3 regions of the Cryobacterium sp. AP23 genome follow, and region 1 is predicted to be linked to each of the others. Evidence: predicted binding sites of a transcription regulator. Region 1 holds the regulator's gene; each other region holds the start of a gene.
The links. The regulator LexA, encoded in region 1, represses DNA repair genes until DNA is damaged. The targets are predictions, from matches to a motif close to TCGAACANNTGTTCGA.

Region 1 (4,089 bases):
CGCCGCCCAGTCAGCGGCACTGGACCTACCGCCGCTGCCGACGACCACCATCGGCTCGTTCCCGCAAACCGGTGACATCCGCCGGGCCCGCGCCCGCCTCGTCTCCGGCGAACTCGCCCCCGACGACTACCGCGACCTGATGCGCGCCGAGATCAGCCGCGTCGTGCAGCTGCAGGAAGACCTCGGCCTCGACGTGCTGGTGCACGGCGAACCCGAGCGCAACGACATGGTGCAGTACTTCGCCGAGAACCTCGACGGCTTCGCCGTCACCGAGAATGGCTGGGTGCAGTCCTACGGAAGCCGGTGCACCCGCCCGTCGATCCTCTGGGGCGACGTCTCACGGCCGGCGCCGATCACCGTGGAGTGGTCCAGCTACACCCAGACCCTCACCGCCAAGCCGGTCAAGGGCATGCTCACCGGACCGGTCACCATCCTCGCCTGGTCGTTCGTGCGCGATGACCAGCCGCTGGGGGAGACCGCCCGCCAGGTGGCCCTGGCGCTGCGCGACGAGATCGCCGACCTCGAGGCCGCCGGCATCCAGGTGGTGCAGGTTGACGAACCGGCCCTGCGCGAGTTGCTGCCGCTGAAGAAGAAGGACCACGCCGACTACCTGAACTGGTCGGTCGGCTCGTTCCGGCTCGCCACCGCCGGCGTCGCCGACGAGACCCAGATCCATACCCACCTCTGCTATTCCGAGTTCGGGGTCGTGATCGACGCGATCCGCAACCTGGACGCCGACGTCACAAGCATCGAGGCCGCCCGGTCGAAGATGGAGGTCGTGCAGGACATCCAGACCAGCGGGTTCGACCACGGCATCGGCCCGGGCGTCTACGACATCCACTCCCCACGGGTACCGGGCGTGGCGGAGATCACCGAACTGCTCGAGCGGGCACTCGAGTCGATTCCGGCCCGGCAGGTGTGGGTCAACCCCGACTGCGGCCTGAAGACCCGCGGGTACGCCGAGACCGTCGATTCACTGCGCAACATCGTCGACGCCACCCGGGCGGTGCGGGCGACGCTGGGCTAAGCCTCCCCGGCTCGGAAGCGCCGCTGAACGACAACAGGCCCGGTCCCCTCACGGGACCGGGCCTGTTCGTGGTTCAGGAGGCGTCTCAGACCGAGCGCAGCACCGCGACGACCTTGCCGAGCACCTCGGCGTAGTCGCCCAGGATCGGCTCGAAGTTGGTGTTGCGGGGGAGCAGCCAGGTGTGGCCGTCGCGCTGCCGCAGCACCTTCACGGTGGCCTCGCCGTCGAGCATGGCCGCGACGATCTCGCCGTTCTCCGCGGTCTTCTGCTGACGGATGACGACCCAGTCGCCGTCGCAGATGGCCGCGTCGATCATCGAGTCACCGACGACCTTGAGCATGAACAGTTCACCCTTGCCCACGAGCTGGCGGGGGAGCGGGAAGATCTCGTCGATCTGCTGGTCCGCCATGATCGGGATACCGGCGGCGATCCGGCCGACGAGCGGCACCATCGCCGCGTCGCCCACCTGAATGCCGGACTGGTAGTCGTCGGCAGCGCCCGGCGTGACGTCCTCACCGGACTGCGGCAGCTCGATGAGCACCTCGAGCGCGCGCGGCCGGTTCGGGTCGCGGCGCAGGTAGCCGCTCAACTCGAGCTGGTGCAGCTGATGGGTCACGCTCGACAGCGAGGACAGGCCGACGGCGTCGCCGATCTCCCGCATGCTCGGCGGATACCCGCGGTCGCGCACCGAGCGCTGGATAACGTCCATGATGGCGCGTTGTTTATCGCTCAGGCTCTTGCGGCGCCGCGTGGTGCCCTTGTCCCGAGGTGTGCTCTCCTGTGCCACGTTGTCGCTCCTCCTGGTTGGGTCTGAATGGTGCTTCCGACGATCTGCGTGACGCGTCAGAAGTGAATGTCGGTGGTGTCTGTTTGAGTACTGCTACCCGATCGAAACTGTAGCCAAACTGACAGCGATTACTAGACATGCATTCGAGTGTGTTGCGAAATTTCTTTTCATATTATCCGGAAACAGGGTTGATTGTTCGAACACTCGAAGATATATTCGGAACATAGATTCGCATCCGGCCCTCCCGGCCGAGGGCCGGATGCGTTACCAGGAGGTCTGACATGAGCGCAGCATATGCAGTGAAGCCCGGCACGATCGCCGACCGATCGGCTCGTTCCACCGGCCACGCCACGGCCACCGCCGCCACCGCGCCGCGAACGCACCTGCGGCTCACCCGCCGCGGACGCGTCGTGCTGACCACCCTCGCCGCCCTGCCCCTGGTCCTGGGGTCCATCGCCGTCGCCGTCAACGGCGGCGTCGCCGCGGCGGAGGGCACCGCGAACGTGGGCGCCGCCGCCTTCGAATACATCACCGTCGACGCCGGGCAGTCCCTCTGGGATCTGGCCCAGTCGATCGCACCCAAGCAGGACCCGCGTGACGTGATCGCCGACATCGTGAACCTCAACCAGCTGGCGTCCGAGTCCGTGCAGCCCGGCCAGCGTCTCGCCCTTCCCGCCGGCTACTGAGCCTCCCGGCAGAACTCCTGCCGACAGGGAGGCGGGGCGCCGCGCAACTAAGCTTGTTCGGGTGACCAGCCTCGACGACCTGCCCCTGCGTGCCAACCTCCGCGGAAAGATCCCCTACGGTGCACCGCAGCTGCACGTGCCGGTGGCGTTGAACGTCAACGAGAACACCCACCCGATCCCGCCGGCCGTCGCCGCCGACATCGCCCAGGCCCTCGCCGACGCGATCCTCACCGTGAACCGGTACCCCGACCGCGAGTTCACCCCGCTGCGTGACGCCCTCGCCGGTTACCTCGGCCACGGCCTCACCCGGGACAACATCTGGGCCGCGAACGGCTCCAACGAGGTGCTGCAGCAGGTGCTGCAGGCCTTCGGCGGTCCGGGCCGTTCCCTGCTCGGCTACGCGCCGACCTACTCGATGTACTCGATCCTCGCCTCCGGAACCGACACCGACTGGATCCCCGGCGGCCGCGACGCCGACTACGAGCTCTCGCCGGAGACGGCCGTGCGCTGGGTGAACGAGACGACCCCCGACATCGTCTTCCTCTGCTCCCCGAACAACCCCACCGGCACACCGCTGTCACTGGAGACCATCGCTGCCGTCTACGACGCCACCCCCGGCATCGTCGTCGTCGACGAGGCCTATGCCGAATTCGCCCCGGTCGGCACCGAGAGCGCCCTCAGCCTCCTCGCGGGCCGCCCGCGCCTGCTGGTGTCACGCACCATGAGTAAGGCCTTCGCGTTCGCGGGAGTACGGGTGGGCTACCTGGCCGCCGATGCGGCCGTCACGGATGCGCTCCGGCTGGTGCGGCTGCCCTACCACCTCTCCGCCCTCACCCAGGCGGCCGCCGTCGCCGCGCTCGCGCACACGGGCGAAATGCTCGCCATGGTGGACGACATCCGCGTGCAGCGCGACCGGATCGTGACGGAACTGACGGCACTCGGCTTCCGCCCGTTGCGCAGCGGCAGCAACTTCGTGTTGTTCGGGGGCGTGGCCGATCCGCGCGCGGTCTTCGAAGCCCTGCTCGCAGAAGGCATCCTGATCCGCGACATGGGCATCCCCGGCCACCTGCGCGTTTCGGCCGGCACCGAGGCCGAGACCAGCGCCTTCCTCGACGCCATCGCACGGCTTCGTCCGTCAGCCGAATAAACTAACGCCATGAGCAACGTCACGCCTTCGCCTCGCCGTGCCCACCTGCAGCGCGAAACGAGCGAATCGAGCATCGACCTCTCCATCGACCTGGACGGCACCGGGGTGAGCGACATCCACACCACCGTGCCGTTCTACGACCACCTGCTCACCGCGTTCGCGAAGCACTCCCTGACCGACCTCACCGTGCACGCCAAGGGCGACATCGAAATCGACGTACACCACACCGTCGAAGACATCGGCATCGTGCTCGGCCAGGCGATCAAGCAGGCCCTCGGTGACAAGTCCGGCATCTCCCGCTACGGCGACGCCCTCGTGCCGCTGGACGAAGCGCTCGTGCAGGCCGTCGTCGACATCTCCGGCCGGCCCTACCTCGTACACACCGGCGAACCGGCCGGCTTCGAATTCCACCTCATCGGCGGCCACTTCACCGGGTCGATGG
Region 2 (4,089 bases), 1.9 Mb from region 1:
CCGTTGTGGCCGAGCGACCGCGCGACGCCCTTCAACAGGCCCAGGTGCACCGAGCACACCACATCGGGGTTTTGCCGCGCCTCGGCCCGGAACGGGCAGGCGGGCAGCGCGATGGTGGCCTCGTCGGCGTCGAGCTCCGGCTCGAAGCCGATCTCGGTGAGCACCCGCAGCAGCGTGGGCACCACCGCGCCGGCGAACGTGTCCTCCGCGGTGGGATCAGGTGCGACGGGGCCGTCGGCGGTGGGTTCAAGGACGACGGGGCCGCCGGTGACGGGGATTTCCGCCGACGGGGCATCCGCCGCGGCCGAATACTGCGCCGACCAGCGCTCGCCGGCGCGCACCGACCGGGCCCGGCCGCCGTCGTCGTCCTCGCCGATCACGGCGGCGAGGGCCTGCATCAGTTGCTGCTGCGCGTCCTCGACGGGCAACGGTTCGGCCACCGGACTGAACAGCACCTGCGGGCGGCCGCGCCCGCCCGCGCGGTTGATGCGGCGCTCGACGAGCCCGACGGCCTCGAGCTGCTCCAGGTGGAAGCGGGCCGTCGTGACGTGCAGGCCCATTCCCGCGGCAACAGTGACGGCGTCGAGCGGACCGCCGGCCGCGGTGAGCAGGCCGAGCACGCGGCGACGTGGCTCACTGGCCAGGGCAACCTGCCGGGCACCCTGTCGATCGGTCGAAACCATGAATTGAGAGTAGCAGCGTGCGGTTTAACCGGCGTGAGCGGCGGTCATCCGCCGATGTAGGACATCTCGATCTTCTTACGGCCCGACGAGCGCACCGCACCGGTCTGGGCGCTGCGCAGCTGCGAGGCCCGGTCGGTGCGCTGGCGCCAGATGGCGCCCATCGCGGCGGAGAGCTGTTCGTCGCTGCTGCCATCGCGGAGCAGCGCGCGCAGGTCGTGGCCTTCACTGGCGAACAGGCAGGTGAACAGCTTGCCGTCGGTGGAGACGCGGGCGCGGGAGCACGTGTGGCAGAACGACTGGGTGACGCTGGAGATCAGGCCGATCTCGCCCCCGCCGTCGACGTAGCGCCAGCGGCGGCTGGTCTCGCCGGTGTAGTTGGGGGCCACCTCTTCGAGCGGCAGCTCGGCGTGGATGCGGTCACGCACCTCGCTGGAGGGAAGCACGGCCCCCATGTCCCAGCCGTTGCTCGTGCCCACGTCCATGAACTCGATGAACCGGAGGATGTAGGGGGTGCCCTTGAAGTGCCGGGCCATGTTGACGATGTCGTGGTCGTTCTGGCCGCGCTTGACCACCATGTTGATCTTGATCGGGCCGAGGCCCACGGCGTGGGCGGCGTCCAGGCCGGCCAGGATGCGGGCGACGGGGAAGTTGACGTCGTTCATGGCCCGGAAGGTGGTGTCGTCGAGGGAGTCGAGCGAGACGGTCACGCGCTTGAGGCCGGCATCCTTGAGCGCTTGCGCCTTCACGCCCAGTGCCGAGCCGTTGGTGGTGAGGGCGATGTCGACCGCACGGCCGGCGGGGGTGCGCAGCTCAGCGAGCATCGCGATGAGCTCCTCGAGGCCCTTCCGCAGCAGCGGTTCGCCGCCGGTGAGCCGGATCTTCTCCACGCCGTGCGCCACCGAGATGCGCGCCAGCCGGGTCATCTCGTCGAACGAGAGCATCTCGTCACGGGGCATGAAGGCGAAGTCCTTGCCGAAGACCTCCTTGGGCATGCAGTACACGCAGCGGAAGTTGCACCGGTCGGTGACCGACAGGCGCAGGTCGTGCAGCGGACGATCGAGGGTGTCCACGAGCGGGGCATTCGCTGCCGGGGCAGGCCGACCGGCGGCTGCCTCGACTGGCGCGGCAACGTGCGCTGTGAAGGGTGCGCCGGACATACACCGACCCTAACCCCGAACGAGCGCGGTTTACCTCACAGCGCCCGAGAGGTAGCCGACTCTGCCACCCGAGTTATCCACAAGTTGACAATTACTCACACAAACCTTCGTTATCGGGCTACTTTGAAGGCATGACAAACCAGTCCACCATCGCAGACACGTTCGCCCGTTCGGGCGACGATGCGTTGGTGGATGCGGCGGGTTCGGTGGCCCGGCTGGGCTCGTGCAGTGCCGATTACGACGCCCTCTCGGATGCCGATGTCCTGGCCGGTCAGAAGACTCTCGCGCAGGCCCAACGTGAGCTCGACACCCGCAAGGCGTGGATGGCGAAGACCCTCGCCCAGCGATCCCGGTGGGAGTTGGGCCAGTCCGGCCTGGCCGCACAGCAGGGCTTCCCCAACCCCGAGGCGTTGATCCAGGAGCTGACCGGCAGCACCAAGGTCGAATCCCGCAAACTCGTCGGCGTGGGCCGGATGCTCGCCGAAGCCGAAGAAGCCCAGGCCCAAGCCGACGCGGAGGCCGCGGAGGCCGCTCGACGGCTCCTCGACGACGCCCTCGACCCCGACGCCCTCGACCCCGACGCCCCGGACGCCCTCGGCCCGGACGCCCCCGGCCCGGTCGCTCCCCTCCTACCGCCGACACCGCTGCCGTGGCACGCCCCGATCTCGCGGGCGGTGAACGACGGCACAATCTCGATCGACACCGCCCACGCCCTGCGCACCGGCCTCGGCGACATCGACACGGTCGTCACCGGCCCGGTCCTCGCCGACGCCCTGGCCCAGCTCCTCACCGACGCGCAGACGTTGAACGTGGACCAGCTGCTCAAGCAGGCCCGGCAGACCCGCGACACCCTCGATGAGGCCGGCATCCGGGTGCGGGAACAGAAGGCCTGGGACGACCGCTACCTGCGCATCTGGACCCTCGATACCGGCCAGGTCCGCGTGGACGGACTTTTTCCGCCCGAGCAGGGCGAGTTCATCAAGTCCACCTTCGACAGCCTCACCAGCCCCCGCCGCGGCGGCGTGCGTTTCGTCGACACCGACCGAGCCGCCTGGGCCAAACGAGTCAAAGACGACCCCCGCACCACCACCCAGATCACCTGCGACGGCTTCCTCGACCTCCTCAAGGCCGGCACCACCATCAACCCGAACGAGATGCTCGGCGGCCGCCGCCCCGCCGTCCAGATCCTCACCACCGCCACCCCCGCCGCCCGGCCCGCCGCAGCCGACGACATCCTGATCTGCCCGACCGGCCAGGCCGGCCACGGCAACATCGAGGGCAACAACGCCCCGGTCTCCCCCGAAACCCTCGAACGCCTGATCTGCGACTCCGGCTCGATCGAGATCCGGTTCGACGAGCACAACCGGCCGCTCGACGTCGGTCACGAACAACGCCTGTTCAACCGGGCCCAACGCCGAGCCATGGCCGCCCGCGACGGCGGCTGCATATGGCCCGGCTGCGACAAACCGCCATCCTTCACCGAAGCGCACCACATCGAACACTGGCTCCGCGACCACGGCCGAACCGACATCAACCAGGGCATCCTGCTCTGCCACGCCCACCACATGCTCCTGCACAACCAACGCTGGCAAATCTTCGAAAACACCGGCCGATACTGGCTGAGACCACCCGCCACCATCGACCCCGGCCAGACACTCATCGCGATGCCCAACCGCAACCACCCTCGGCGCAGCTGAGCACCGCACCGCATCTACGCCCCTCGCCACAGCCGAGCCCCACTCCGCATCCAGGCCACCGGCTCAGACGAGGTGTGCCTCACCGGTAGCGGGGTAGTTGCGGGCCGAGCGCCGCGCTAGGGTCTGCGGGTGACGATGGATGACCACAGTTGCTGCACACCCGCCCGGGAGGAGACCCGGAGCGCCGGGCTGGCCGCGGCGCAGCCCGAGGCCGGGAACGCCGATCCGGCCGGAGCCGTGGGGCCGGGCGGGGCCGCCGCCGAATCGGCGGGCGGACACGACCTGGACCAGGCGATTGTGCCCCGGCAGCTGTTCCGGATGGGCGACGCCGACGGCGCCGGCAATCCCGGCGACGGCGAGACGCCCGTGCATGAGGTGCGGGTGGATGCCTTCTCCATCGATGCGACCGCCGTCACCAACGCGGCCTTCGCCCGCTTCGTCCATGCCACCGGGTACACCACCGAATCCGAGCTGTTCGGATACTCCGCGGTGTTCCACCTGGCTCTGAAGGCCGAGCTCGACGACATCGTCGGCCAACCGCCGCAGACACCC
Region 3 (4,089 bases), 820 kb from region 1:
TCGCGCGCGTGCGGATCGCAAAAATCTCGGAATAGTCAGCCGCCCCCCGGACTTGGGTCCAAGGTGACTACCAGAACCGACGCCCGGGCAGCCTTCATCCGATGAGTATCAGCCGAAGGGACGTCGGTTTCCGGTCCGAGCGCGGGCCCATCCTCATCGCCCTCATGCTGACCACCGGGCTCGTGGCCATCGAGTCGACCATCCTCGCCACGGCGGTGCCCTCCATCGTGAAGGACATCGGCGGCTTCTCGCAGTTTCCCTGGCTGTTCTCCATCTACCTACTCGCCCAAGCCGTGTCCGTGCCGGTCTACGCGAAGCTCTCCGACGTCATCGGACGCAAACCGATCCTCCTCTTCGGCATCGGCATCTTCCTACTCGGCTCGATCCTCTGCGGGTTCGCCTGGAGCATGCCCGCCCTGATCGCCTTCCGGGCCGTTCAGGGCCTCGGCGCCGGCGCCATCATGCCGATGTCGGTCACCATCGCCGGCGACATCTACACCGTCGCCGAGCGCGCCAAGACCCAGGGCTACCTCGCCAGCGTGTGGGCGATCTCCTCCGTCGTCGGACCGACCCTCGGGGGCGTCTTCGCGGAATTCTCGACCTGGCGATGGATCTTCTTCATCAACATCCCCCTGTGCCTCCTGGCGGCGGGGATGATCATGCGCACCTTCCACGAGACCGTTCAGCACCGCAAGCACAAGGTGGACTACCTCGGCGCCACCCTGCTGATGCTCGCGTTGAGCGCCCTGCTCCTGGCCGTGCTCGAAGGTGGGCAGGCGTGGGCCTGGGCCTCGCCGCAGAGCATCGGCGTCTTCACCGCCGGCGCCGTGCTGCTGGTCGCGTTCGTCTTCGCGGAGCGGCGGGCGGCCGAACCGGTGCTGCCCATGTGGATCTTCTCGCGCCGGGTGGTGCTCACCAGCTCGCTGATCGGTCTGGGCGTCGGCGCCATCATGCTGGGGCTCACCTCGTTTGTGCCGACCTATCTGGAGGGTTCGCTCGGGGTCACGCCCATCCTCGGCGGCCTCGCCGTCGCGGCCCTCACCATCGGTTGGCCGATCGCGGCATCGCAGTCGGGCCGGCTCTACCTGCGCATCGGCTTCCGCGCCACGGTGCTCATCGGCATGGCCATCACCGTGCTCGGCACGGTGGTGCTGGCCCTCACGGCAGCAACACCCGCCGTGGCCACCGTCGCCGTGTCCTGCTTCGTCATCGGACTCGGCCTGGGCTTGGTGGCCACGCCCTCGATGATCGCCGCCCAGTCGAGCGTCGGCTGGGACGAACGCGGCGTCGTCACCGGAACGAGCATGTTCTCCCGATCGATCGGCAGCGCCGTCGGCGTGGCGATCTTCGGCGCCGTCGCCAACGCCATCTACGCCCTGCCCGGCAACGCAAGCCACGACCCGGAGGCGATCACGGACGCCTCATCCGCCGTGTTCCTCGCCCTGGCGATCACCGCCGTCGCCACCGTCGCTGCGGCCTTCTACATGCCCCGCACCAAGCCGCTCGGCCTGGAGTCCGCGCCCACCACCCCGTAGAACCCCGTAGCACCCCGCCGCCCAAGCCGAGCCGAGACTGGCCCATTTTTGCTAGTCAATTAGACCTCCGCACTAGCAATTCTGGGCCAGTCATCGCAGCGCCCACCAACCAGCACCGGGGCTGGCCCATTTTCGCTAGTTAGAGGGCCCGTTGCACTCGCAAATTCGGGCCACTCCACACGCTCGTGCCTGCTGAGCCGGCCGCCATGCCTGCGCACCGCGTGCGCAGGCCGGGCCCCGCTTCACTGGCTCAAGCTGACGTCGCACCACGGATGTCCGCCCCTCCCGCTTGCATCCCACTCGAACATGTGTTCGACTTGATGCATGCGCTGGAGTGGACAGGAACTGACAACCGAGCAGGCCGGGGCGCTCCCCGGACTGGCCCGGTTGAACAACCTCGTGCGCAGCGTGCGCACCCCCGAGTTCGACGGCATCACCTTCCACGAGGTGCTCGCCAAGTCCGCCCTCAACCGGGTGCCCGGCCAAAGCGCCATGCCCTTCGGCTGGACCATCAACCCCTACCGCGGCTGTTCACATGCCTGCACTTACTGCTTTGCCCGCCCCACCCACGAGTACCTCGACCTCGACGGCGGCAAGGACTTCGACAACGAGATCATCGTCAAGGTCAACGTCGCCGACGTCCTGAGAAAAGAACTCGCCAAACCCACCTGGGGCAAGCATCCGGTCGCGCTCGGCACCAACACCGACCCGTACCAGCGGGCCGAGGGCCGCTACCGGCTGATGCCCGGCATCATCGCCGCGCTCGCCGATTCCGGCACCCCGTTCTCGATCCTCACCAAGGGCACCCTGCTGCGCCGGGACCTCGACCTCATCGTCGAAGCCAGCCAGCGGGTCCCGGTCGACCTCGCGATGTCCATCGCCATCTACGACCACGACCTGCAACAGTCGGTCGAGCCCGGCACCCCCAGCACCAAGGCGCGCCTGGCCACCATCACCGCCATCCGCGAGCGCGGCCTCAACTGCTCCATCTTCATGATGCCGATCCTGCCGTTTCTCACCGACACCAAGGCGCACCTCGACGACGCGATGCGTCAGGCGGCGGATGCCGGTGCCACCGGCGTGCTCTACAGCGCGCTGTACCTCAAGCCCGGGGTCAAAGACTGGTACCTGCAGTGGCTCGAGGGCGAACGCCCAGACCTGGTGCCCAAGTACCGCGAGCTCTACAAGCGAGGCGCCTACGCGCCGAAGGAGTATCGGCAGTGGTTGGCGGCCCGCATCCACCCGCTGATGCGCGCGCACGGCCTCGACCACCGCCGAGAGGATCCGGCCACCGGCGGCATCCTCTCCACCGCGCTCACCCCGCGCGGCCCGGCGACCACCACCGCAGCCGCGGGGGAGTCCCTGATCGCGGCCGAACTGCCGCCCGACCTGTCGCCCACCCTGTTTTGAGCAGCACCCTCTCACTGCGGCCCGCGGCCCGCGTTACTCCCGGCGGCCCATGTTCGTACACGTGCCCGCGGGCGTTCGACGTGCCGCGACGGATGCTCCGCCGTGGGTAGCACCGCCACGAGCGTCCACGCACCCCGCCGCACTCGGCCAGTGCACGCCTCGACCCCCAGCCTCACCGCCCCGCCTAACTGTTCCCCGTGCGGACAAGTGGTCCCGGCACACCGGGTGCATTTGTCCGCAGCGGGACCAGAAGCCTGGACTCGACGTGAGCATCACCCCACCCCCAGCCGGGTGGCCGCCGAATCCCGCGCACCTGAGATAATCAGAGGTGGAGAGGGCGCAATGTCACTTGGGTTACCCGGCCACCTGGTGCAGGCCACGCTGAGTCGTGCCCTCGCTCGCGCGTCGCACTGGTTCGGCCTCATCTGCCTGGCCGGCGCGCTCGCCTCCGTGCTCGCGCTGAGCATGGCCCCGGTCACCGACCGCCTGTTCGCCACCGTCGCCGCGATCCTCGGCATGGCCGGCCTGCTGGCGCTCCTCGCCCGCTGGCGCACGGTGCCGCTCACCATCGCCTACCTCGTGCTCGGCGCCGCCTGCACCTACCTCTTCACCGGCGCGGTGCTGGGCATGCCCGGCGTGTTCTCCTCCTCGGACCTGTTCCTCATCTCCCTGCCCAAGATGGCCCTGATCATGGTCGGCGGCGCCGGCTCCGGCGCGCTCGTCGGCGTGCTCTGGAGCACGGTCGGGTTCCTCTTCGCCGAGGTCGCCGCCACCCTCGCCGTCTCCCAGGCCGGGGTGCCCGACCGGCCCGACGTCTTCAGCATCGTCACCTACCTCATGCTCGTGGGCGTGATGCTGCTCGACGGCCTCACCCGCCGCACCGGCCGCGCCGCCCAGCCGGCCATCCACCGGGCCGTGCAGGACGACGAGGCCCGCACCCTACGGCACGACTTCGACGTGCGCGCGATCGCGCTGATGCACGACACCACCCTCAACCAGCTCGTGTCGGTGGCCCGCGCCAAGCCGGGACCGCTCAGCCGCGGCCTCGAGGCCGGCATCCGCGAGACCCTCAACACCCTCGCCGACCGCGACTGGCTCACCCACGTCGACGAACGCACCGCCGCTGCGCCCGCCGGCGGCGACG

Region 2: a site for LexA is predicted at 1,936-1,951, ahead of ACU5E9_RS11040 (DUF222 domain-containing protein). Genes of this name have one in related genera too.
Region 3: a site for LexA is predicted at 1,836-1,851, ahead of ACU5E9_RS15995 (Rv2578c family radical SAM protein). Genes of this name have one in related genera too.

Annotation. Positions count from the first base shown of each region.
Region 1 covers NZ_CM133415.1:4,205,570-4,209,658, forward strand. The annotation lists gene metE (5-methyltetrahydropteroyltriglutamate--homocysteine S-methyltransferase) at 1-1,027, shown strand, start outside; gene lexA (transcriptional repressor LexA) at 1,113-1,814, opposite strand; gene ACU5E9_RS19770 (LysM peptidoglycan-binding domain-containing protein) at 2,096-2,500, shown strand; gene ACU5E9_RS19775 (histidinol-phosphate transaminase) at 2,562-3,647, shown strand; gene hisB (imidazoleglycerol-phosphate dehydratase HisB) at 3,657-4,089, shown strand, end outside.
Region 2 covers NZ_CM133415.1:2,334,303-2,338,391, forward strand. The annotation lists gene ACU5E9_RS11030 (helix-turn-helix transcriptional regulator) at 1-683, opposite strand, end outside; gene moaA (GTP 3',8-cyclase MoaA) at 728-1,840, opposite strand; gene ACU5E9_RS11040 (DUF222 domain-containing protein) at 1,972-3,537, shown strand; gene ACU5E9_RS11045 (formylglycine-generating enzyme family protein) at 3,673-4,089, shown strand, end outside.
Region 3 covers NZ_CM133415.1:3,381,050-3,385,138, forward strand. The annotation lists gene ACU5E9_RS15990 (MDR family MFS transporter) at 102-1,535, shown strand; gene ACU5E9_RS15995 (Rv2578c family radical SAM protein) at 1,860-2,945, shown strand; gene ACU5E9_RS16000 (ATP-binding protein) at 3,288-4,089, shown strand, end outside.